Regions from separate parts of the Arthrobacter sp. Hb9-2 genome, predicted to be linked through region 2. Evidence: riboswitches for the same ligand, from Rfam matches in the RefSeq annotation. Region 2 holds a riboswitch; each other region holds the start of a gene.
The links. Region 2 has a riboswitch for S-adenosylmethionine ahead of AC5RV1_RS14285 (aminotransferase class V-fold PLP-dependent enzyme). Riboswitches for the same ligand answer to the same signal wherever they lie in the genome.
Positions count from the first base shown of each region.

Region 1 (7,504 bases), on a different contig from region 2:
TTGGTGAGCACCAGGAAGCGCTTGGATGTGTCCACCCAGCGCTGGATAAGCTCGGCGGCGCCGGGCACCGCCTGGTTTTCGTGGACCAGGACGCCGTCCATGTCCGTCAGCCAGCACTCGATGTCCTGCCCGCTGCGGTATACCGATGGTGACCCTTTAACCTTGTCCGCTTCTGCCATGCCTACCTCCGCCGGTGATGAAAGCCCGAAAGGTCCAGTCTAGTGTTGAGGGGTGAAGCAAACGCCCGGTATGACGTCCGAACCGCCTGCAGCACCTGGACCGGAACACCCGGAGGCGCCGGGCGAAAAGCCGGAAGTCGGCGTCGGACCTTGGGAAGGCGAGCTGCCGGAAGGCGACCATTGGGACCCTGACCTCCTGGCGGACGGCGACCGCCGCAATGTGCTGGACAAGTACCGCTACTGGAAGCATGACGCGATCGTGGCGGAGCTGGACTCACGGCGGCACAACTTCCACGTCGCCATCGAAAACTGGCAGCACGACCTCAACATCGGCACGGTGGTGCGCACCGCGAATGCCTTCCTCGCCAAGGAGGTGCACATCATCGGACGACGGCGGTGGAACCGCCGGGGCGCCATGGTCACCGACCGTTACCAGCACGTCCGCCACCATCCCACCGTGGAGGATTTCGTGGCCTGGGCGCAGGGGGAGGGGCTGGCGATCATCGGGATCGACATCTTCCCGGACTCCGTTCCTTTGGAGACCTATGAACTGCCCAAGGACTGCGTGCTGGTGTTTGGCCAGGAAGGGCCCGGGCTGACCCCTGAGGTCCACGAGGCCGCCCTCGCCACCTTGTCCATCGAGCAGTTCGGTTCCACCAGGTCCATCAACGCGGCCTCGGCGGCCGCAATTGCCATGCACGCCTGGGTACGCCGGCACGTGTTCAACCAGCACGTGTAGCGGGGCAGGGCCAGGGTCCGGGCGTAACCCACAGCACTCCCAGCGCGGTAATGACTAGGATGGTGCTAGCCGTAAGCGGTACTCCAGGGTTACCAGCCCACAGACGAACCTCAGCATAGGAGTCAGCATGCCCATTGCAACCCCAGAGATCTACTCCGAGATGATCGACCGCGCAAAGGCGGGCGGCTTCGCATTCCCGGCCGTGAACGTCACGTCCTCGCAGACGCTGAACGCAGCCCTCCGCGGCTTCGCCGAAGCTGAGTCCGACGGCATCGTCCAGGTCTCCACCGGCGGTGCGGCCTACTGGTCCGGCGCCTCCACCAAGGACATGGTTGCCGGTTCCCTGGGCTTCGCCGCTTTCGCCCGCGAAGTTGCCAAGAACTACAACGTCAACATCGCGCTGCACACTGACCACTGCCCCAAGGACAAGCTGGACGGTTTTGTGCTGCCCCTGCTCGCAGCTTCCGAGGCCGAGGTCAAGGCCGGCCGCAACCCGCTGTTCAACTCCCACATGTGGGACGGCTCCGCCGAGACCCTGCAGGAAAACCTGCGCATCGCCCGCGAGCTGCTCGAGCGCACCGCTGCCGCGAAGATGATCCTTGAGGTCGAGATCGGCACCGTGGGCGGCGAAGAAGACGGCGTCGAGAACGAGATCAATGAAAAGCTCTACACCACGGTCGAGGATGCCCTGGCCACCATTGAGGCATTGGGCGCCGGCGAGAACGGCCGCTACATCACGGCACTGACCTTCGGCAACGTCCACGGCGTCTACAAGCCCGGCGGCGTTAAGCTCCGCCCGGAGATCCTCAAGGACATCCAGGCACAGGTGGGCGCCAAGATCGGCAAGGACAGCCCGTTCGACCTCGTGTTCCACGGCGGTTCCGGCTCCTCCGACGAGGAAATCGCCGACGCCGTTTCCTACGGCACCATCAAGATGAACATCGACACCGACACCCAGTACGCCTACACGCGTCCGGTGGCGGACCACATGTTCCGCAACTATGACGGTGTCCTGAAGGTCGACGGCGAAGTGGGCAACAAGAAGACCTACGATCCCCGCGTCTGGGGTGCTTCGGCCGAAGCCGGCCTGGCAGCCCGCGTGGTGGAGGCGACCAAGCAGCTCGGTTCGGCCGGAAAGACCTTCTAGATGTCGGACGAGTTCCGCAAGAACCTGATGGGCCCGGAACCCACGCTCCTGCCTGCCGAGACGGAGGTCTACCAGCAGCTGGAAGCCGGCCAGGAAGCCCTGGACCTGGTGGAGAAGCACCCCACTTCCTCGTTGTTGTGGGCCGTCCTGGCTGAAGAGGCCTGGGCCGAGGGACGCACCATCGATTCCTACGCTTACTCACGCGTGGGCTACCACCGTGGGCTGGACTCGCTGCGGCGCAACGGCTGGCGCGGCGTCGGCCCGATCCCGTGGGAGCATGAGCCCAACCGCGGCTTCCTGCGGGCGCTGTACTCGCTGGGGCGGGCTGCTGCGGCGATTGGCGAGGCGGAGGAGCCGGAACGGATCGAGAAGTTCCTGAACGACTCGGACCCCACGGCGAAAGCAGCCATCGAAGGCGAGTAATACGCATTGCGGTAAAGAACGACGACGGCCGGTCACCTTCTTTGGAAAGGTGACCGGCCGTCGTCGTACGTGCAGGAGTTTTTGTCCAGATACGCAGCTCAAAACGCTGTTTTGGCCTGCATATCTGGACAAAACTCACAGGTTTGAGGGGATTAGCTGGCTTTCTGCAGGCCCGTCCGCGCCATCGCGTCGGCGTAGGCCACGCGCATGTCCTCGAGGTACTCCTCCTGGCGGGCGGGCGAGCCGGCGAACGCGCGGCCGCTGAGGGAGCGCACCTTGTAGGTCTTCAGTCCGCGACGCCAGAGCAGCGGCACCTCCGTCTTCAGCAGCAGGTTCGCCAGGCGGTTGGCCTCCGTGCCGTGGGCCACGATCACCGAGGCACGCGGAACCAATGCCAGGAACTTCAGCAGCGGCTTGAGGCCCGCGGAAATCTGGTCCGGCGTGAACTTCCCGTTGGCCTCCCCGGCGACGTGCCAGGGATGGACGTTCCACGGCATAACGAACTCCGGCCGCAGCCCCAGCTTCCACTGGATCCCCAGCATCCGGGTGGCGGCGTCGTGGTCGCCGGCGGTGATGAATCCGGACGGGTCGGCCTCGCCGATGTTCGAGTACAGGCTGATGATGCGGCACTCGTCGACGTCGTGCATGGGGTCCACGTAGGGCACGATGGTGCCCGGCTTGGTCCCCTGCAGGGAATCGCACAGTTCGTTGACGGCTGCAACATTCGGTTCGTAGCGGCGGTTCAGAAGCTGATCATGGAAAGATTCGGGTGCCAGGGCTGTCATGTAGTGCTGGGTCTCCTGCGGGGATTGGTGTTGCTGCCACCGCGAAAATGGGCGCACAATGGCGCAGCAGATCCGAAGTGGTTGAAATGGGGCGGACCGATTCCTGGTCGGCCTTTACCAGTTTAGCAAGCCCTGCGAAACGAAACGCCGGTCCCGCGCACCCAATCCAAGCGGGGCACGGAACCGGCGGTTTGCGTTTTCTGTTCCGGGCTACCAGAGCCGCTTGGTGGCCCGGCTCGCACCCTCGCCCAAGGCTTCCAGCTTCGTGAAGGCGATCTGCGGGTGGACCCTGCCGCCCAGGCCGCAGTCGGTGGAGGCGATGACGTTCTCCCGGCCCACAACGTCTGCGAACCGTACGATCCTGTCTGCCACCAGGTCCGGGTGCTCCACCACATTGGTGGCGTGCGAGACGATACCCGGGATGATGACCTTGCCCTCGGGGAGCTTGGTCTCCTCCCAAACCCGCCACTCGTGCTCGTGGCGGACGTTGGCAGCCTCGAAGGAGTAGCCCCCGGCGTTGATCTGCAGCATCGTGTCCACCAGGTCCGCAAGGGGAAGGTCGGTGGTGTGCGGGCCGTGCCAGGAGCCCCAGCAGAGGTGGAACCGGACCTGCTCCTCGGGAAGGCCGCGGAGGGCGTAGTTCAGGGCTTCCACGCGGATTTGGGTGAACTTCAGGTAGTCGGCCACACTCGGCTCGGGGCTGATCTGGTCCCAGTTCTCGGCGATGGAGGGATCGTCGATCTGGAGGATCAGGCCGGCGTCGATGATGGCCTTGTACTCTTCACGGAGCGCGTCGGCGCAGGCGTAGATGTATTCCTCCTCCGTGGCGTAGTACTCGTTGGTGATGCGTGAGGCGCTCCCGGGGGAGAGTGCGGCAACAAACCCTTCCTTCAGACCGGCGGCGGCCAGGCCTGCTTTCAGGTTTGCAATGTCGGAGGCGACGGCGTCCTGGCCCGTGTAGACGAGCGGTCCAGTGACCTTGGGGAAGGGCTTGGGGCCACCGGTGAAGATGCCGCTGGTGGGATCGTTGTAGGCCTCTGCAAAGTGGGTGCGGTCGCGGCGATGGATGAAGCCGGTGAGCTGTACGTTGCCCGGGGTGGATTCCTTCGGTTCAACCGCCCACTTGGCGTCGTTGTCCAGTTCCAGCCCGCCCATGCGTGCGAAGGAATAGGACCACCATGCGCCATAGTCCACAGCGGCGGACATCGCGTGCCCGTATTCGCCGTCGTTGGGGATGTCGATGCCGAGGCCCTGCTGGCGCTGGACCAGGTCCACCACGGAAGCGGTAAGGAGTTCGTTGAAGCCCCCGACATCGGAAGGGTTCTCTTCGCGGGCGGCGTTGGCGGCGATCAGCTCAGGGGTACGCGGCAACGATCCGGCGTGGGTGACGCGGATGTGGTCTGTGTTCAGGGACATGCTGGATTTCCTTTCCATCGGTCCTGGCAGTAGCACCTTCGCAGGCAGGACGTACCTGCACTCTGTGGGGTTGCTGCGGCGTCATCGATCCAGGTCTCTCGGCCGCTCCGGATGGGCACTCTCACTTAAATGCACCGGTACGCCCGGGAGCAAATCCGCTTTCGGATTGTGTCGGCGGGGACACGAGAGCCGGAGCTTTCAGAACGTAATAACTGGCTGCAGATTGGTGTCACCTCATTGACAGCCTTTGTCGAGGTTGGTTGTCTTTTGTCACAGCTCGCGATGGGGGACATGGCGGGCTGGACGCACCTAATGCACTCGAAAGAGGTACCGCACCGTGAGAAAAACCCTGGCAACCTTCAGGACCCTGGCAGTTTCCGGAGCCCTGGCACTGGCAGCAGTAGCCGCGCCGGCACCGGCGATGGCCGTGGGCGAAGGCCCCAACTATGACGGCAACGGCCAAATCACCACATCGAAGCTTGCCACCTACGAGCAGATGGTCTCCTTCCTCAAGGACCAGGACGCCCGCCAGGGCGCCATGGAGCTGGAGGTCATCGGCCAGACCGTGAAGGGCCGGGACATACACCTGGTCAAGTACATGTCGGACCCGGCCAAGCCCACCATCCTTTACCTGACGCAGCAGCACGGCAACGAGCAGCTCACCACCGAGGGCGCGCTGGAATTCGTCAAGCACCTGGGCACCGGCAAGTCCGCAGACATTCTCGGCGGCGCGAACATCCTGATCGTTCCCATGCTTAATGCGGACGGCGCCATGGGGGACGTGAACTTCCCGCTGGACGACTACCTGGCCAAGGGTGACCGCAACATGACGCGGTACAACGCCGAAGAAGTGGACCTCAACCGCGACCACGTAGCCAAGGTCCAGCCGGAAACGCAGGCGCTGCACAATAACGTGATGCGCAAGTACCGGATCGATTACATGATCGATCTGCACCACCAAGGCACCCGCAGCGAACGCGACGGCAAGCTGGTTTCCGGGTCCATCCTGTACCCCACCACGCCGAACGCCGATCCCGCAGTTGTTGAAAAGTCCAAGCAGTTGGGCGCCGTCGTCTTCGATAACGTCGACTCCACCGGTTGGGGCCACCTCGGCAAGTACGTCGGCGGCAGCGCCGAAACGATCAGCCGCAACGGCATTGCCGTGGAATACGGGATCGCTACGCTGCTGTTTGAGATGCGTGGCATGTCCGACCACTATCTGGACGGCTACGCCCTGGGGCTCCGAAGCAACGGATACCTGATCAAGCAAACGGTCACCACCCTCACCGCAACCGCCGCAGCAATCGCTGATGGATCAATTGCCGACGCCGACACCTCCTTCTGGGACAGCCTCGCCACCCAGACCTCCCGCCCCGGCGAGGAAGCTGACGACGAGTAGCGTCACCGCTGACAGCCCGCCGCGGTCCTTTGCCGCGCAGGAGTCCTTTACCCTGCAAGAAGGACCGCGGCGGCCCAACGAGTGGACAAAGTCCCTCATCGGCTAAACTTGGGTGGTAAGAGCCCCGGAACTCTTGCGTCGCTGTGCCGCCCGCGGACCAGCGAAGGCCGGTTTATTCGGGGCATTCTCATGAACGGCGCTGCACCAGGCCGCCACGTTGTGGCATGGCACGGGCAGCCCGAACGAATGGGGGAGGATCCCATGCCAGCAATTGTGATCGTAGGAGCCCAGTGGGGCGACGAAGGAAAAGGCAAGGCGACCGACCTGCTGGGCGGCCGCGTTGACTACGTCGTCAAGCCCAACGGCGGCAACAACGCCGGGCACACCGTCGTCGTAGGCGGTGAAAAATACGAACTCAAGCTGCTTCCGGCAGGCATCCTCAGCCCCAACGCGGTACCCATCATCGGCAACGGCTGCGTTGTTAACCTCGAGGCGCTGTTCCAGGAGATCGAAGGCCTCCAGGCCCGCGGCGCCGACACTTCAAAGCTTCGCGTCTCTGCGAACGCACACCTTGTTGCTCCCTACCACCAGGTGCTGGACAAAGTGACGGAGCGCTTCCTTGGCAGCCGCGCCATCGGGACCACGGGCCGTGGCATCGGCCCCGCCTACATGGACAAGGTGGCCCGCCTGGGCATCCGGGTCCAGGACGTGTTTGACGAGTCAATCCTCCGCCAGAAGGTGGAAGGTTCGCTGCGCCAGAAGAATGAACTCCTGGTCAAGGTCTACAACCGCCGCGGCGTGCTCGTGGATGAGATCGTGGAGTACTTCCTGTCCTTCGCCGACCGGCTCCGCCCGCTGGTCATCGACAGCACCCTGGTCCTCAACTCTGCCCTGGACGAGGGCAAGGTGGTCCTGATGGAAGGCGGCCAGGCGACTTTCCTGGACGTGGACCACGGAACCTACCCGTTCGTCACCTCCTCCAACCCCACGGCCGGCGGAGCCTCCGTGGGGTCGGGCATCGGGCCAACCCGCATCTCCCGCTCCATCGGCATTATCAAGGCGTACACCACACGCGTTGGCGCCGGCCCGTTTCCCACGGAGCTTTTCGACGAGATGGGCGTCTACCTGCAGAAAACCGGCGGTGAATTCGGCGTCAACACCGGCCGGCCGCGCCGCTGCGGATGGTACGACGCCGTCCTGGCCCGCCACGCCTCACGCGTCAACGGCTTCACGGACTACTTCGTCACCAAGCTGGACGTGCTCACCGGCATCGAGCAGATCCCCGTGTGCGTTGCCTATGACGTCGATGGCGTGCGCCACGACGAAATGCCCATGACGCAGACCGAGTTCCACCACGCAGTGCCAATCTTCGAATACTTCGAGGGCTGGACAGAGGACATCACGGGTGCGCGGACC
Region 1 is NZ_JBNHGJ010000010.1:79,967-87,470, forward strand. Features, by position in the region: gene AC5RV1_RS08165 (HAD-IIA family hydrolase) at 1-179, opposite strand, end outside; gene AC5RV1_RS08170 (TrmH family RNA methyltransferase) at 250-918, shown strand; gene fbaA (class II fructose-bisphosphate aldolase) at 1,046-2,065, shown strand; gene AC5RV1_RS08180 (DUF3151 domain-containing protein) at 2,066-2,488, shown strand; gene AC5RV1_RS08185 (uracil-DNA glycosylase family protein) at 2,641-3,273, opposite strand; gene AC5RV1_RS08190 (cobalamin-independent methionine synthase II family protein) at 3,484-4,689, opposite strand; SAM riboswitch class I at 4,701-4,807, opposite strand; gene AC5RV1_RS08195 (M14 family zinc carboxypeptidase) at 5,027-6,088, shown strand; gene AC5RV1_RS08200 (adenylosuccinate synthase) at 6,350-7,504, shown strand, end outside.
Region 1: linked by a shared signal. The riboswitch ahead of AC5RV1_RS08190 (cobalamin-independent methionine synthase II family protein) and the one ahead of AC5RV1_RS14285 (aminotransferase class V-fold PLP-dependent enzyme) in region 2 are both predicted to bind S-adenosylmethionine.

Region 2 (7,504 bases):
TGAAGGTGGTGAGCCCCCCGGCCAGCCCTGTTGCCAGTGCGGTCTGCCATTCCGGGGCGAGCTCCAGCTTTATGGTCATGGCGTGGGAGACGCCAATGATGAAGCACCCCGCCACGTTCACCAGCAAGGTGGCCCAGGGCCAGTGCAGCCGCGCCTTGTGCCACGGGACGTGCGCGGAATTCCCGGGGGAGCGGGCCGTACGGATGGACGCGTGATGCGCGAACCAGCTGTCCACACCGAAACGAAGAAGCGCTCCGGCGACGCCGAACAGGCCCACCAGGGCAGCAGCCATCACGCCCTGCGGCCCGGGCCGGCGTCATGGCGTACGGCCACCACCTTGCCGAACCGCCAACCCAGACCCGCCGCCGCCAGCCCCAGCAGCACTGACAACGCCAGGTAGGCTGCCCACGCCATGTGTTCGCCGGCGCGGGCCAACTGGTCCACAGAAAACACCAGGGCGGAGAAGGTGGTGAAGGACCCCAGCAAACCCGGCCCCAGCCCGGCCCGCAACCAGAAGGCCGTCTGCGGACGGGCTATCCAGACCGTGGTCAACGCTGCCAGGACGAAGCTGCCGCCAACGTTGATCACCAGCGTGGCCCAAGGGACCGCACCGGGAAGATCGGGAAAAGCCAGCCCAAGTCCATACCGCAGTTCAGTGCCGATGAGGCCTCCGGCGGCGACAGCGATCCAGGCGCGGCCCGCCGGCATGCCGGCAGGGTTCATTCAGCTGTCTCCCAGCAGGCAGCCCGGGTGGGGACGGTCGCTGTGCACCCACAGGGCGGACGTGATTTCGTCGGCCAGGTCGTAGTCCCTGGTCCTGCCCGAGTTCCTGATCCGCACCACCAGGGCGCCGCCGAACGGCTTGCGGCCCACAACCTCCACCTCGGCGTCGAGGTCTATCTCCTCGGCGGAAAGATAACGGAGCAAATCCGGGTTCTCATCGCTGATCCGGGTGATCCTGCCGGTGTGCCCCTGGTCCAGCGCACCCATCAGGTGGGCGCGCGGCATCAGCACTTTCCCGTCGGCAGTGGGAATGGGGTCACCGTGCGGATCCCGCTGCGGGTTCCCGAGTTTGGCCGCAACCCGCTCAATGAAGGTGTCCGAGACGGCGTGCTCCAGCAGCTCGGCTTCGTCATGGACCTCGTCCCAGCTGTAGCCCAGCTGCTGGACAAGGTAAGTCTCGATCAGGCGGTGGCGCCGCACCATGGAAAGGGCCAGCCGGACGCCGGCGTCCGTCAGCGTGATGGCGCTGTAGGGCTTATGGTCAACGAGGCCTTGGTCCTTCAGCTTGCGGACCATTTCCGAGACCGAGGAGTTGGCGACGCCAAGGCGCTGCGCAAGCTGGGAGGACGTGATGGCCTTGTCCTGCCATTCCGTGAAGGAGTAGATGACCTTGACGTAATCCTCAATGGAGGAGGAGGGCGCGCTGGTCTTCACAGCTCCAAGCCTACCCGTTGCCTGTTCTCCGTCATGCCTTGAAGGCCCGCCAGGTAAGCGTCAGGTACGGCAGTTCGAGCTCCTCTTCCAGGCTGTGGCCCAGGTGGTCGTGGAGGTACCAGTCCAGGTTGGCCAACACCTTGGCGCGGGTGCTTTCGCCGGCGCGCAGATAGTAGCTTCTGGACTTTGTGAGCTCCACCAGGTCCGTGGTGCTGACGCGGTCCTGCCAGTGGGTGACGTGGCCCTCAAGCCCCCGGAACTCTGGTCCCACGAGCGGCCGGAAGTCCGGCTTGTACACATCCCCTGCGTGCATGATCCGGGAGAGCCGGTGGACCCAGGGGACAGAGGTGTCCAACTGGTTCCAGATCAGGCCCAGCGTCCCGTGCGGGCGGAGGACGCGTGCCAGTTCGGTACTTGCGGCCAGGGCGTCGCACCAGTGCCATGCCTGGGCAACGCTTACGACGTCGAAAGCTGCGTCGGGCAGGCCCGTTGCCTCCGCGGTGGCGTGGATTGCCGTGGCAGCGGGATAGTGCGCCCGTAACTGCTCGAGCATGTCGGCAGAGGGGTCCACGGCCGTGACGGCCAGGGCCATGTCCAGCAGCAGTTCGGTGAACTTGCCGGTGCCGGCACCGGCATCGAGCGCCTCGCGGGCACCCGGGGGCACCAGCCAGCGGGCTGATTCTTCCGGGTAGCCCGGACGGACCTGCTGGTAGTCCCGGCCGCCGTCCTGGAAGCTTTGGCCGAGCTCCCGCCGCCGTCCGTGATCAAGCCTGGGGCCACCCCGTACCACGCGTGGCCTCCTTCGTCCGATGCCCTTGGGTATCCTTCGAATTTACCGCACCCGACGTTGAGGCAAGATCAATAAGCAGAGTCAGTGCCGGCAGCGGACGGCAACAGTGTTCAGTCGTCGATGCAGGGGGCGGCCCCGGCGGTCCCCGGAGTGTTCGGTGCCCAGTGCGGATACGTGCGCGCGTCGTTGGCGGGAACCCAGCGCCCCGCGTCGACGACGTAGTCCCACCCCAGGCCGTTTCGGCGCAGCGAGTCGATGCCGGCAAGGAGCCGTTCTGCATCCTCTAGGCGTGAGCCGACGCCGAAGCTGGCCCGGAGGGAACCGGAAGGAAGCCCGAGCCGCTTCAGCAGCGGGTGCGCGCAAAAGCGGCCGTCCCGCAGGCCTACGCCATGTTCCGCGGACAGGTAGGCGGCCACGAGACCGGCGTCGTAGCCTTCCACGGAGAAGTTGACCACGCCGATGGTGTCCGTATCCGGGTTGGTGTCCTTGAAGATCTGGTGCACGGTCACGCCGTCAATGTTCTGCAGGCCTTCCACCAGGAAGGAGCGGATGGCCGATTCGTGGGCGTGCCACTGTTCCTGGTCCAGGCCGGCGATCACCTGTGTGGCGCGGGCCAGCGTTGCTGCGCCAAGGACGTTGGGCGAGCCGCCCTCATGGCGGGCAGGGCCGGTGGCCCAGCTGACGCCGTCGAGCCTGGCTTCCTTGACGGCGCCGCCGCCTGCGAGGTGGGGCGTTCCGGCGTCCAGCCAGTCGGCGCGGCCCACCAGCACACCGGTACCGAACGGTGCGTAGAGCTTGTGGCCGGAGAAGGCGAGGTAGTCGACGCCGTCCGCGGCGATGTTTACGCGGCGGTGCGGCGCAAGCTGGGCCGCGTCAACCACAATCCGTGCGCCGTATTCGTGGGCGAGCGCGGCGAGGGCCCGAATGGGAAGAATTTCACCGGTGACGTTGGAGGCGCCGGTGACGGCGAGCAGGCTCACGCCGCCCTGCTCCAGCTCAGCGCGGACGGACTCGATGGTCCCGGCGATGGTGTCAGCGGCAACGATGCTCCGGTGGGGGACACCCTGCCACGGCAGCAGGTTCGCGTGGTGTTCGATGTCCAGGTACAGGACGTCGCCGTCCGGACGTCCGTCCGTCGCGGGCAGGCAACCGGCAAGCAGGTTGAGGGAATCGGTGGTGTTGCGGGTGAAAATCACCGAGTCGTCAGGGCGGCCGCCCACGAAGTCCCGAACAATGCTGCGTGCGTTCTCGTAAACGGACGTGCTGATCTGGGACGCGTAGCCGGCGCCGCGGTGGACGCTCGCGTAGAAGGGCAGGATCTCGTTGAGGTAGGCCGAGACTACGGAGAGGGCGGGAGCCGAGGCACCATAGTCGAGGTTTGCATAGCGGACGTGCCCGCCGGAGATGAGGGGCGCCTGGATTTCCGCACCTGTGACGGCAGCAAGGGGACGGCCGGCGACAGCGCGGCGGGCATCAAAGAGGGCAGCGGCTTCAGCCTGGATGGGCTGGGCGGCGGCGTTGGGGGAGACGGTGGCAGTTGTCACAGAGACCTCACTTCGAAAAGGACTCCCTGCTCCGGGAATCCGCGCTTGCCGCATCCGTTCCGGACCGGCCTGGTCGTCACCCGGGGCACCCCACCGCGGTTGGAGGGTTGCCGGCCAGCAAACCGGGGTTTCGCGCTGGCACTCGTGACCTGGTTAAGAGCGTAGGACATGGGGCAGGAAGGTTTGAAGCCGGCTCAAATGTTAAGCGCTTTGTTACGCCTGCCGAAAAGTGCTGCTTTGGCCGAAGAAACGACGGCGGGCGCCTCCTTTGGGAGCCGCCCGCCGCTGATTGTTCGGTGAAGGTGCCTAGAGGAGATCGTCCAGGTCAGGGTTCAACCTGCGGAGTACCTCGGAGTGCAGGATGGAGTTCGTGGCCAGCGCGTTGCCGCCAAACGGCCCGTCCTCCCCTTCCAGCGAGGTAAACCGGCCACCCGCTTCGACCACAATCGGCACGAGTGCCGCCATGTCGTAAAGGTTGAGTTCGGGTTCGCAAGCGATGTCCACCGCGCCCTCGGCCACCAGGCAGTAGGACCAGAAATCGCCGAAGGCCCGGGTCCGCCACACGTCCTCGGTGAGGCCCAGGAAGTTGTCCAGATTGCCACGCTCCTTCCACCCGCCCAGGCTGGAGTAGGACAACGAAGCGTCCGAAAGGTTGGCGACATTCGAGACGCGGAGCCGGGTGGCAGCAGCCAGCGACCGTCCCATGTAAGCGCCCATGCCCTTGGCCGCCCACCAGCGCTTGCCCAGGGCGGGAGCACTCACCACTCCAACAACGGGCTCGCCTTCATCCACCAGGGCGATCAGGGTGGCCCAGACGGGGACGCCGCGGACGAAGTTCTTGGTGCCGTCAATGGGGTCGATGATCCAGCGGCGGGACCCGTGGCCGGTGCTGCCGAACTCTTCACCGAGCACTGCATCACGCGGACGGGAGCGGGACAACTGGCCGCGGATGGCTTCTTCTGCCGCCTTGTCCGCGTCGGTGACCGGCGTCAGGTCAGGCTTGGTCTCCACCTGGAGGTCCTGGGCCTTGAAGCGGCTCATGGTCTGGTCATCCACGGAGTCTGCCAGGACGTGCGCCAGGCGCAGGTCATCGTTATAGCTTGAAGCGGGTTGGATCATGGTTCCAAACTACCGTCTGCGCGCGGTTCTGCTGGGAGATCGGCACCGTCAGTTGACGCTGCCCAGTTCCTTCGCCTCCTGCGCCTCCAGCCGCGGGTCGGTGCCCAGGAGGCGCCGCAGGGATGCCAGCCGGGCTTCTCCGGTGGCGCCGGCATGCCCGCCGCCCACCCAGGCGTCCAGCCCGCAGTTCACTGCCGTGGCGGTGTGTTTGCAGCCGCGTTCGCAGTCCTCGATGCCGGGGGAGAGGTCCGGGAAGGAGCGCAGGATCCGGTCCGGGTCCACGTGCGCCAGGCCGAAGGAACGGATGCCCGGGGTGTCGATGATCCAGCTGCCGGCGGGTGCGTCCGCCAGCCTCAGGGCCAGCGCCGACGACGACGTGTGGCGGCCCCGACCCGTCACCGCATTAACCCCGCCGGTGGCACGCTCCGCACCGGTCAGCGCGTTCACCATGGTCGACTTGCCAACGCCTGAATGCCCCAGCATGACTGTCACTTTTCCATCCAGATAGCCGCGGAGTTCCGCGACAGCCCCGCTGTCTAGGCGTGCGGACAGTCCGTCGTCCGAGCGGGCATCGATCCCAGATGCGGTGGAATCGGCCGTCCGGCTGATGATCACGGGGAAGTCGAGGTGGGTGTAATTGGACAACAGCTCCGCTGGATCCTTGACATCCGCCTTGGTGACCAACAGGATCGGCTCAATCCCGGCGTCGTACGCCGCCACCAGGGCGCGGTCGATGAAGCCCGTGCGGGGCTCGGGGTTGGCAGCCGCCACCACAACTACGAGCTGGTCCGCGTTGGCCACGACGGCGCGTTCCACGGGATCGGTGTCGTCCGCGCTGCGGCGCAGGAGGGTCTTGCGGTCCTGGATCTTGACCAACCGGGCCAGGGTGTCCGGTTCGCCGGAGACATCGCCTACGAGGGATACGAAATCACCCGCCACCACCGGGTTGCGGCGCAGCTCCCGCGCCCTCGCTGCAATGACTACGCGTTCGTTGCCGGAGTCCTCACCCACCACAGCCGTATACCTGCCGCGGTCAACGGTGATAATGCGTCCCGTGACGGCGTCGTCATGGCTGGGCCGGTCTTTGGTGCGAGGGCGCGAGCCCTTCTTGCTGGGGCGGATTCGGACATCCGATTCATCCCAGGAATCAGTGCTCCGCGCCACCGGTTGAACCTTCCGTGCCGGTGTTGGACGAGCCTGCCTGGGCAAGCATGCTTGCCCACAACCGGGGAAAGTCCGGCATAGTTTTGGCAGTCGTGGCGATGTCCTCCACCTGCACGCCCTCCACCGCCAGGCCCAGGATGGCTCCGGCAGTGGCCATGCGGTGGTCGGCGTAACTGTGGACGACGCCGGCGTGCAGCTTGGCGGGCCGGATCACCAGGCCGTCGCTGGTTTCCTCGGCATCTCCGCCAAGGCGGTTGATCTCGGTGACCAGTGCAGCCAGCCTGTCGGTTTCGTGCCCGCGCAGGTGGGCAATACCGCTGAGCCGGGAGGGGCCGCTGGCCAGGGCACATAACGCGGCGACCGTCGGCGCCAACTCACTTGTGTCCGCGAAATCCCCGCCCTTGATCTCCGCTCCGCCGGTTACGGTCAGGACGCCGTCGCGCAGGGTAACCTCTGCGCCCATCTCGGCAAGAATGCTCCGCCAGAGATCTCCCACCTGCTGTGTCTGTTCGGGCCAGCCGGGAATCCGCACCGTACCGCCGGAAGCCAGGGCCGCGGCAAGGAACGGGCCGGCGTTGGACAGGTCCTGCTCAATCCGCTGGTCGAAGGCTTGGATGGGCCCAGGGGCAACAAGCCAGTGGTTGGGAACCGAATCGTCAACAACAACCCCGGCCCCCCGCAGGACAGCGACGGTCATATTGATGTGGTCCAGGCTTGGTACAGGTTTACCTACATGCTCAAGGTGCAGGCCCTCGGTGAACCGTGCCCCCACGAGGAGAAGGGCAGAAACGAACTGTGAGGAGGCGCTGGCATCGATGACCAGGTGTCCGCCGCGAACTTCTCCGGTGCCCTCCACTGCAAACGGCAGCGACGACGGTGTGCCGCCGCCTTCCGCGGAAACGGCCACTCCCAGGGCCTTGAGCGCTTCGATGATGGTTCCCATGGGCCGCTTCCGGGCATGCGGGTCGCCGTCGAACAAGCTGGCACCGTTGCGCAGCGCCGCCAGCGGCGGAACGAACCGCATCACCGTCCCGGCAAGGCCGCAGTCGATCCTCGTGGAGGCCGATGCGGCATCGGCCGGCAGCGGCACCACCTCCAGATCCGGCCCGAACGCCCCGTCCCCCGGCACCTCGGTGATGGTGGCGCCCAACTGCCGGAGCGCGTCAACCATCAGTGCGGAATCCCTGGAGTGCAGCGGTGCGCGCAGGCGCGACGGGCCGTTGGCCAGGGCGGCAAGGACGAGGTACCGGTTGGTCAGCGACTTTGAACCGGGCACCGTGATGGTGGCATCCACCGGGCGGGAGGCGAAGGGTGCGGGCCAGTGGGGGAGGGACGTTCCGGAGTTGTCCTGGGCAGTGGAGGGCGCGGCGGTCATGTCCTGCTTATGCCCCCGTGGCCTGTTCAACGGCGCGGCGGACCACCTTATCGGCCTTGGAGAGCTTCTGGTTGG
Region 2 is NZ_JBNHGJ010000025.1:3,372-10,875, forward strand. Features, by position in the region: gene AC5RV1_RS14265 (fluoride efflux transporter FluC) at 1-292, opposite strand, end outside; gene AC5RV1_RS14270 (fluoride efflux transporter FluC) at 292-723, opposite strand; gene AC5RV1_RS14275 (metal-dependent transcriptional regulator) at 724-1,437, opposite strand; gene AC5RV1_RS14280 (class I SAM-dependent methyltransferase) at 1,469-2,227, opposite strand; gene AC5RV1_RS14285 (aminotransferase class V-fold PLP-dependent enzyme) at 2,338-3,771, opposite strand; SAM riboswitch class IV at 3,808-3,921, opposite strand; gene hisN (histidinol-phosphatase) at 4,078-4,890, opposite strand; gene rsgA (ribosome small subunit-dependent GTPase A) at 4,939-6,054, opposite strand; gene aroA (3-phosphoshikimate 1-carboxyvinyltransferase) at 6,038-7,429, opposite strand; gene AC5RV1_RS14305 (DoxX family protein) at 7,437-7,504, opposite strand, start outside.

Region 3 (7,504 bases), on a different contig from region 2:
AGCTGACCTGCGGCTTCCACGTCCATACCTTTATTGAGTCACCCGACGAGGGTGTGGCTGTGCTGGATCGGATTCGTGACAAGCTTGCCGTCCTCACGGCAATGAGCGCGAACTCACCGTTCTGGAACGGGCTTCAAACGGGGTTTGAAAGCTACCGCACCCAAGCGTGGAACCGCTGGCCCACAGCGGGACCCGCTGGTATTTATGGGACGTATTCCGCGTACCGGAGGGTGGTCACCCGCCTTCTTGACAGCGGAGTGATGCTGGACGAAGGAATGCTCTACTTCGACGCCCGCCTGTCCCGGAACCACCCCACTGTCGAGGTCCGCGTTGCAGATGTCTGCCTCCGGGCCGAGGATGCTGCACTTCTTGCCGTTCTTGTCAGGGCTCTGGTGGAGACTGCGAGCCGTGAGTGGCACGAGGGGGTTGAGCCCGCCCCGGTACCCACCGTACTTTTGCGGATGGCTTCCTGGCAGGCCAGCAGCGGCGGACTCAGCGGGGAACTCCTGGATTTCGGTACTTTCCGGCCCGCGCAGGCTGCCGATGTGGTGCGTTCCCTGGTGGACTACCTTGCACCGGTATTGCAGGAGCAGGGTGAACTCGCCCTGGCCCGTCAAGGCGTGGAGGACATCATTGCTCGCGGGACGGGGGCAGCTGAACAGCGCTGCATCCGCGACAGGGCTTTGGCCGCGTCAGCCCCGGAGGACCTGGGCTTTGGTGCAGTGGTCAAGCATGCGGTGGATGTAACGATGCGCGGCTCCGTCAATCCTTCTGCTGGGGACCCGTCCCCGGAGCTGCTGCGCGTCCGCCAGTCTTAGCGGGCAGAGGTAGCCGTATCCAACCAGAGGTGCCAGTCCGGAAACGGGTCCTTGGGCAGTTCGTCTTCAGAAGGGCCTGGGTCCTCCGGCACATCAAATCTGGCAGATCAGGATCTTCCGGCGGGTCCGGGTCTTCCTGGCGGTCCAGGTTTTCCGGCAGGGCAAAGTACCCAGGCACGTACAGGTCCGAGGGCTCCGAGTCGGCCTGGACGGAGGCATCCCAAAGTTCCTCAATCCATTTCGGCCAGTGGGGTGGTTCCCAGTCCTGGTGTTCGCTTTTGTAGTGCCTGCCGGTGGGTGAGGTCCAGCCCGGTGGTTCGGTTGTGGTGGCTGGTGTTGGTTTCCAGCCGCTGGTGTGGCGGAGTTTGTGGTGTTTGGGGCAGGGTTGGCCGAGGTTCGATATTCCGGTGGTGCCGCCTTGGTGCCAGGCGAGGATGTGGTCGGCTTCGTTGTCCAGGGAGTTGTTGCTGCAGCCGGGGAACGGGCATTTGCCGTCCCGCAGCCGCAGCCAGTTCCGGCATCGCCTTGGTCAGCCGGTAGCTGGTCCGGCCGATCTCCAACGGTGCCCCGTCCCGCGGATCCACCAGTACCCGGTAGAACGAGCCGGCCCCATTGGCGACGAGGTTTCGTGCCATCGAGGCGGGGATTGGGCCGTGCCCGTCCAGCATCGCCGGCTCATCGGTCAGGCCCAGCAGCGAGAACACGGGCACGGTGACCAGGATCTGTGCCCGGGGTGCGGGGATCTCGGTGGTGGTGCCGCCCAGAAGCCAGCCCGCAGCGACATCCGCCCGGAGCTGGGTGAGGGTGCGGGTTTCGTCCGGTCCCTGCATTTCCCGGGAGATGGTGGTGAGACGGTCCCAGATGGCGGACGCCTGGTCCGCGGGCAGGCAGGCAGCGACCCAACCCATCCCGTCACCATCAAGCCAGTACTCGACCCGCCGGTCCGCCACACTCTTGGCGTGCCGCTTCTCCAGGCTCTCCGGGTGATGGCGTTCCCGCCAGGCCCGGGCCTTGGCTTTGAACCGGTACGCCGGCATCTCCCCGACCGAGGCGGCTGCCGCCGGTCTCGTCGTGTCCGGGTCCAAGAAGTGCGCCTCCAACGCCGCCGCCCCGTTACGGTCAAGGCTTGCGGCCTGGTCCACCATGGTCCGGGCATGCGCCCAGGAAATCGTCCCGGCCTGCAAAGCGGCCAGTGTCCGGGGCAGGGAAGTGGTGAGGGCATGGGAGTCGGCGATCAGGGCACCGGCGGCCCGGTCACCGATTGCCAGCACACACCCCACCTCAGCCACCAAACTCCGCTCCTGCGCCGTCACCTCATACGGCGACGAAACCGGAGCATTCAACGCTTTCGTGGCCACAGCGAACACCGCCACCGCCTGCGCCTTCAGGGCCGCCAGCTTCGCCTCTGACCGTGCAACCGCGGCAAGAACATCCAAAGCCCCATCAACAACCCGCTGCAACGGATCATCATCAAAACCCGCCGCAGCGTACGGGCCAACCGCGGCGTCAAGTTCACCAGCGCCACCGGAAGCAGCGACATCACTGTGAGCCAGCGCCGCAGCAAGCGCAGCGACTGCAGCCACAACGGCCGCCTCCGCCTGCACCACTGCCGCGTTCGTTTCCATGCCCCCATCCTCTTGCGAGGGTCTGACAAAACAGGGCCTAAAAGTCCTCCTGCTGGAAAAGAAACTAAAAAACTTCTCAGCCTGCAGTTCCGTCCCCCCGGCACGCCTGATGCTCGCTTCAGCGGTGCGAACAGCAGGGCAACAAGACAGGAAAAATCAGCAACGGTGGTGCCCCGGCAAGGGGGCATGCCATACTCGGCGCGTGACGGCGTTGTACTCCTTCAAAGCTGAGCTGTGGCTCTACCCCGGTGAGGCGGGCTGGCATTTTTTGACGCTCCCAACAAACGTCGCGGATGACATCCACGAACAAAGCGCCGGCTCCAGCAAGGCATTCGGATCCGTCAGGGTGACCGCGGAGATTGCCGGGCACTCCTGGCAGACCTCGCTGTTTGCGGACCAGAAAGCCGGTTCCTACCTCTTGCCCGTGAAGAAGGCCATCAGGGACAAAGCCCGGATTAGGGAAGGAGACGAAGTGGCCGTCCAGCTCTCCTTCGAAGAGGTCTGATAGAGCCCCGCCCACATAACCGCGAGGGTGCCGGAGCGCGCCCCACCGTCAGGCACCTCTAGATCTGCTTGAGCGCCTGTTCCAGGTCGCCAATCAGATCGTCCACGTCCTCCAGGCCCACCGAAAGCCGCACCACGCCGTCGCTCAAGCCAATGGCTGCCCGCCCCTCCGGACCCATCGCACGGTGGGTAGTAGTGGCCGGGTGCGTGATGAGGGACTTTGCATCCCCGAGGTTGTTGGAGATGTCGATGATGCGCAAACCATCCAGCAGCGCAAAGGCGGCCTCCTTGCCCGAGCGGCCACCCGTCGTCGCAAGCTCCAGGGTGAGAACCGTGCCGCCGGCGCTCATCTGCTTTGCCGCCAGTTCGTACTGCGGGTGCGACTTCAGGAGCGGGTACTTCACCCAGCTCACCGCGGGCTGCTGCTCCAGCCACTCGGCCAGCCGCAGGGCGGACGCGGATGAATGGTTGACGCGCAGGGCCATGGTCTCAAGGCCCTTGGTGAGCACCCAGGCGTTGAAGGCGGACAACGACGGGCCCGTGTGGCGCATCAGCTGCTTGACCGGCCCCTCGATAAATTCCTTGGTGCCCAGGACGGCGCCACCCAGGACTCGTCCCTGGCCATCGATGTGCTTCGTGCCGGAGTAGACGATGACGTCGGCACCTAGCTGCCCGCAGCGCTGCAGCAGGGGAGTCGCAAAGACATTGTCGACGACGACGGTGGCGCCTGCCGCGTGCGCGAGGTCGCTGACCGCGGCGATGTCGACGATTTCCTGCATCGGGTTGGAAGGCGACTCAAAGAAGACGGCAGTGGTGGGCTGGGACAGGGCGTCGCGCCACTGTTCCAGGTCAGGACCGTCCACGAACACCGTCTCCACACCCCACCGCGGCAGGATCTCGTTCAGGATCACAAAGCAGGAGCCAAACAGCGAGCGGGCGGCCACAACGCGGTCGCCGGCAGCCAGCAGCGCACCCAGGGCGGTAAACACGGCAGACATGCCGGACGCCGTCGCAAAGCACGCCTCGGTTCCCTCAAGGAGGCGGAGGCGTTCCTGGAACGTGGCCACCGAGGGGTTGCCGTAGCGGGAGTACACAAAGCGCTCATCCTCGCCCGTGAAGGCGCGCTCGGCAGCGGCGGCGGATTCGTACACGAACCCGGAGTTCAGGAATACAGCCTCGCTGGTTTCCTGGAAGTTGGTGCGGTCCAGTCCGCCGCGCACGGCCTGGGTGTCGGGGCTCCAGCCGGCAGCGTCTTCGTTGAAGGTCACTTAGTTCTTTCCAAGGTTGGTGGGCAGTCCCCGGTTCTTCCATCCGTTGACAGTGCGTTCGCCGTAACGGTCCGGCTCGCCTTCAAAGCCCTCCAGCACGTTGTAGGAGGTGAAACCGGCCTGGGTGGCGGCAATGGCGGCCGCGATGGAACGCTGCCCGGAGCGGCACAGGAATACCAGTTCGGTAGACGGATCCTCGGGCGCCTGCTGGGCCAGGGAGCTAATGAAATCAGGGTTGGGAATGCCGCCCGGGAACGTCCACTGGATGAACAGCGGATCGTTGTCGGTGGCCTTGGTGTCAGGGATGCCGATGTGGGCCCATTCGCCCTCAGTGCGGACATCCACCAGGATGGCTCCCTGCTCCAGCTTTTCCCACGCCTCCTGGGGCGTCAAGTCTCCGGCGTAGCTCATGCGTGGCCCTCACCGTCGAACTCGAGGTCTTCGCCTGCGGATTCGAGGTTATCCACTGCGGTGGCGACGGCGGCATCAGCCGAAGCGATGGCCGCCGGCAGGACCAGGGCCTGGGCAACGATGACGCTGCTGCCGTTGAACGTTGCCGCCGGGCTGCCGTGCAGCACGTAGCCCTCGGCCAAGGCGGTGGAAATCCGTTCACAGAAAGACCTGTCATCCGGGCCGGTGACAAGCCGGTACGACAGTCTCTCTTCAGGGGCAGGTGCGTCGGACACGACGGATCTCCTTCTCTCACGCTTGCAACTCGAATCGGTCGATATGCCGAGTATTCACCTGAGGCACCCCGCCGCGAAAGGAGGGTTGCCGACCGGCCAGTCAGGGCTTGGCGCCGGTACTCATTACTCCCCAGAAACGTAACACTTGGCGCGCAGGGGCGCACCGCCGCCGTCGTCATGTTCCGTAACTGAACGGGGCGCGGTGCAGCAGGCGGCGATTTCCGCGACACCGGAGGAACCGACGGCGGCGGCATCACCGCAGGTGGGCGCCCTTTTCCGGCCTTTTGCGGACGCCCCGCCAGATAAAGTTTCATACGGGGCAGTCCCCATCATCAGAACCAGCACCGGGGGTCCACATCAGCACGCTAACTGCCGCGCCACAGCACCCTGCCGGCCCTTACCGGGTACGCCGGCTGCGCGTAGTTGGGGCGCTCCTTGCCACACTGCTGATTGCCCTCGTGGCAGTGGTGTTGCCCGCAGGGTCAGCCCAGGCCGCGCGGAGTTTTCCTGAAGAGGGAAAGCCGCTGCTGGGCGCCGTCCTTGAATGGGGTGAGGACTCCGCCGCCGGTTTCGCCGACCGGCTGGGTGCTTCGCCGGCTATTTTTGGCCACGACATAGCGTTTCCCTACCGCTCATCAGAGCAAAACGACATCGAGGGATTCCTGGAACAGTCCTCCCTGCAGGGTGCCCACGCGATGCTCACAGTGAAGCCCACGATGCCGCTGGACCAGATCGACGCCGCGGCTGCGAGGCCCTTCGCCGAAAGGGTGCTGGAGCTTGCGTCCAGTTTCAAAGGACAGCTGCTTGTCCGGTTCGCCCCGGACATGAACGCAAGCTGGGTTGAGTGGGGCCAGCAGCCGGCTGCCTACCGGGGGGCATTCAAGGCTGTGACAGCGGCGTTCCGGGAGGTCGACGGCGGTGGGGGCGTTGTGATGGTCTGGGAACCGTACCTGGGCACGGATTATCCGTTCGACCGGAACCGGAACGCGCCCGCACAGGGAAGTGATGGGTTCGCGCTGCTTGATACCAACGGCGACGGCGCCTGGAACGGCTCGGACGCAGCTTACGAACCCTACTATCCCGGGGACGATGCGGTGGATTGGGTTGGCCTGACCGCCTTCCACGACGACACCGCCGGTGGTGCTGCCGTCAACACAGTTCCCCGCGCCGGCCAACTGCGGGAAATGCTCACGGCCTCCGGCGGTGAAAACTTCTACGCCAGCTATGCAGAGGGAAGGGACAAGCCGTTCCTCCTGCACACCTCCGCGTTCTACAGCCCGGCCTCCGGCGGCGCATCCGAAGCGGCCATCAAGGCCGCTTGGTGGGACCAGGTGGTGGGGACGGCCACCGCTGCCGGGTTCCGCATGACAGGCGCGGTGGTGTGGGACGAGCGGACCAGTACGCGGGACACCGGAGTGGCAAGCATCGACTGGCGGCTCACCGGAAACCCGGGCATCGCCAACGCCGCCCTGGGCACATTGGAAGCGTCCCCCATCGTCGCAGGCCCGGTCACCGAGGTCAGCTCCGGCAGCACGTACGTCCGGGCAAACACCCTTACGGGGGCCGCTGCCTGGACCGTGGGCGCGGCGCTCCTCATCCTCCTGGTTGCCCTGTGGCAGATTCCCCGCCGGGTCAATGCCGCTACGGCGTGGGGATATTCAGACCCGTCCAGCAGGGATGCGCGCGTGGATATGCTGCGCGGCCTGGCCATTGTCTTTGTTGTGGTCAACCACTTGGGCCTGACCTCGCTGTTCCAGCTGCTCACCCAGGAGGCGGTGGGCTTTGTTTCGGGTGCCGAGCTGTTCGTCCTCTTCTCCGGACTGGTGGTCGGCATGGTGTACGGGCCCAGGGCCAAGGATGACTTCGGAACGGTGGTTGAACTAACCTCCCGGCGGGCCGGCAAGCTTTACCTGACGGCACTGATAGTCCTCATTGGCGTCTTCCTGGTCTCATTGCTGCCGATCTTCCGGACTGACCCCCTCACCACCTTTGTGGACCAGGGAACGGGCGGGGCAGGGCACGACGGCGCCGGCCGTACCTATGACCTTTATGCCGGCATGGAATCCCTGTTCCAGTTCCCGGTGCCGCCGCAGGTGCTCCCTGCCATCCTGCTGCTGCAGTTCGGACCCTGGCAGTTCAACGTGATGGGCCTTTACGTGGTGCTGCTCCTTGCCAGCCCGCTGATCCTGGCTGCGCTCAACCGCGGCAAGGCAATCTGGGTGCTGGCCGGAACCCTTGCGGTCTACGCCGTGGGAGCTGCCACGAGGATCCGGCTCCTGCCCTCCCAGTTCGAGGACTCGTTCCCGCTGCTCGTGTGGCAGGTGCTGTTCGTGATCGGACTCGTCGCCGGCTACCATCGGCGCAGCATCGTCGCCTGGTTGGCGGGACAGACCTGGCTGGTGGCCGCGTGCACCGCCGTCGCACTCCTGTTCGCGTTTCTCTCGTGGGGCAACCCCTACCTGGCGAACGGCTTCGATGTCCGCCTCGCCATCATCCCGGACGCCGTGTACCGGAGCATGTACGACTTATTCTTTGGCCGCACGTATCTGGCGCCGGGCCGGCTTCTTAACGTCCTGGTCCTGGTGGTGGCGGCCTACGCCTTC
Region 3 is NZ_JBNHGJ010000021.1:55,633-63,136, forward strand. Features, by position in the region: gene AC5RV1_RS13015 (glutamate--cysteine ligase 2) at 1-818, shown strand, start outside; partial or broken gene AC5RV1_RS13020 (HNH endonuclease signature motif containing protein) at 763-2,443, opposite strand; gene AC5RV1_RS13025 (DUF1905 domain-containing protein) at 2,646-2,948, shown strand; gene AC5RV1_RS13030 (O-succinylhomoserine sulfhydrylase) at 3,007-4,215, opposite strand; gene AC5RV1_RS13035 (rhodanese-like domain-containing protein) at 4,216-4,626, opposite strand; gene AC5RV1_RS13040 (DUF1737 domain-containing protein) at 4,623-4,901, opposite strand; SAM riboswitch class IV at 4,915-5,029, opposite strand; gene opgC (OpgC domain-containing protein) at 5,360-7,504, shown strand, end outside.
Region 3: linked by a shared signal. The riboswitch ahead of AC5RV1_RS13040 (DUF1737 domain-containing protein) and the one ahead of AC5RV1_RS14285 (aminotransferase class V-fold PLP-dependent enzyme) in region 2 are both predicted to bind S-adenosylmethionine.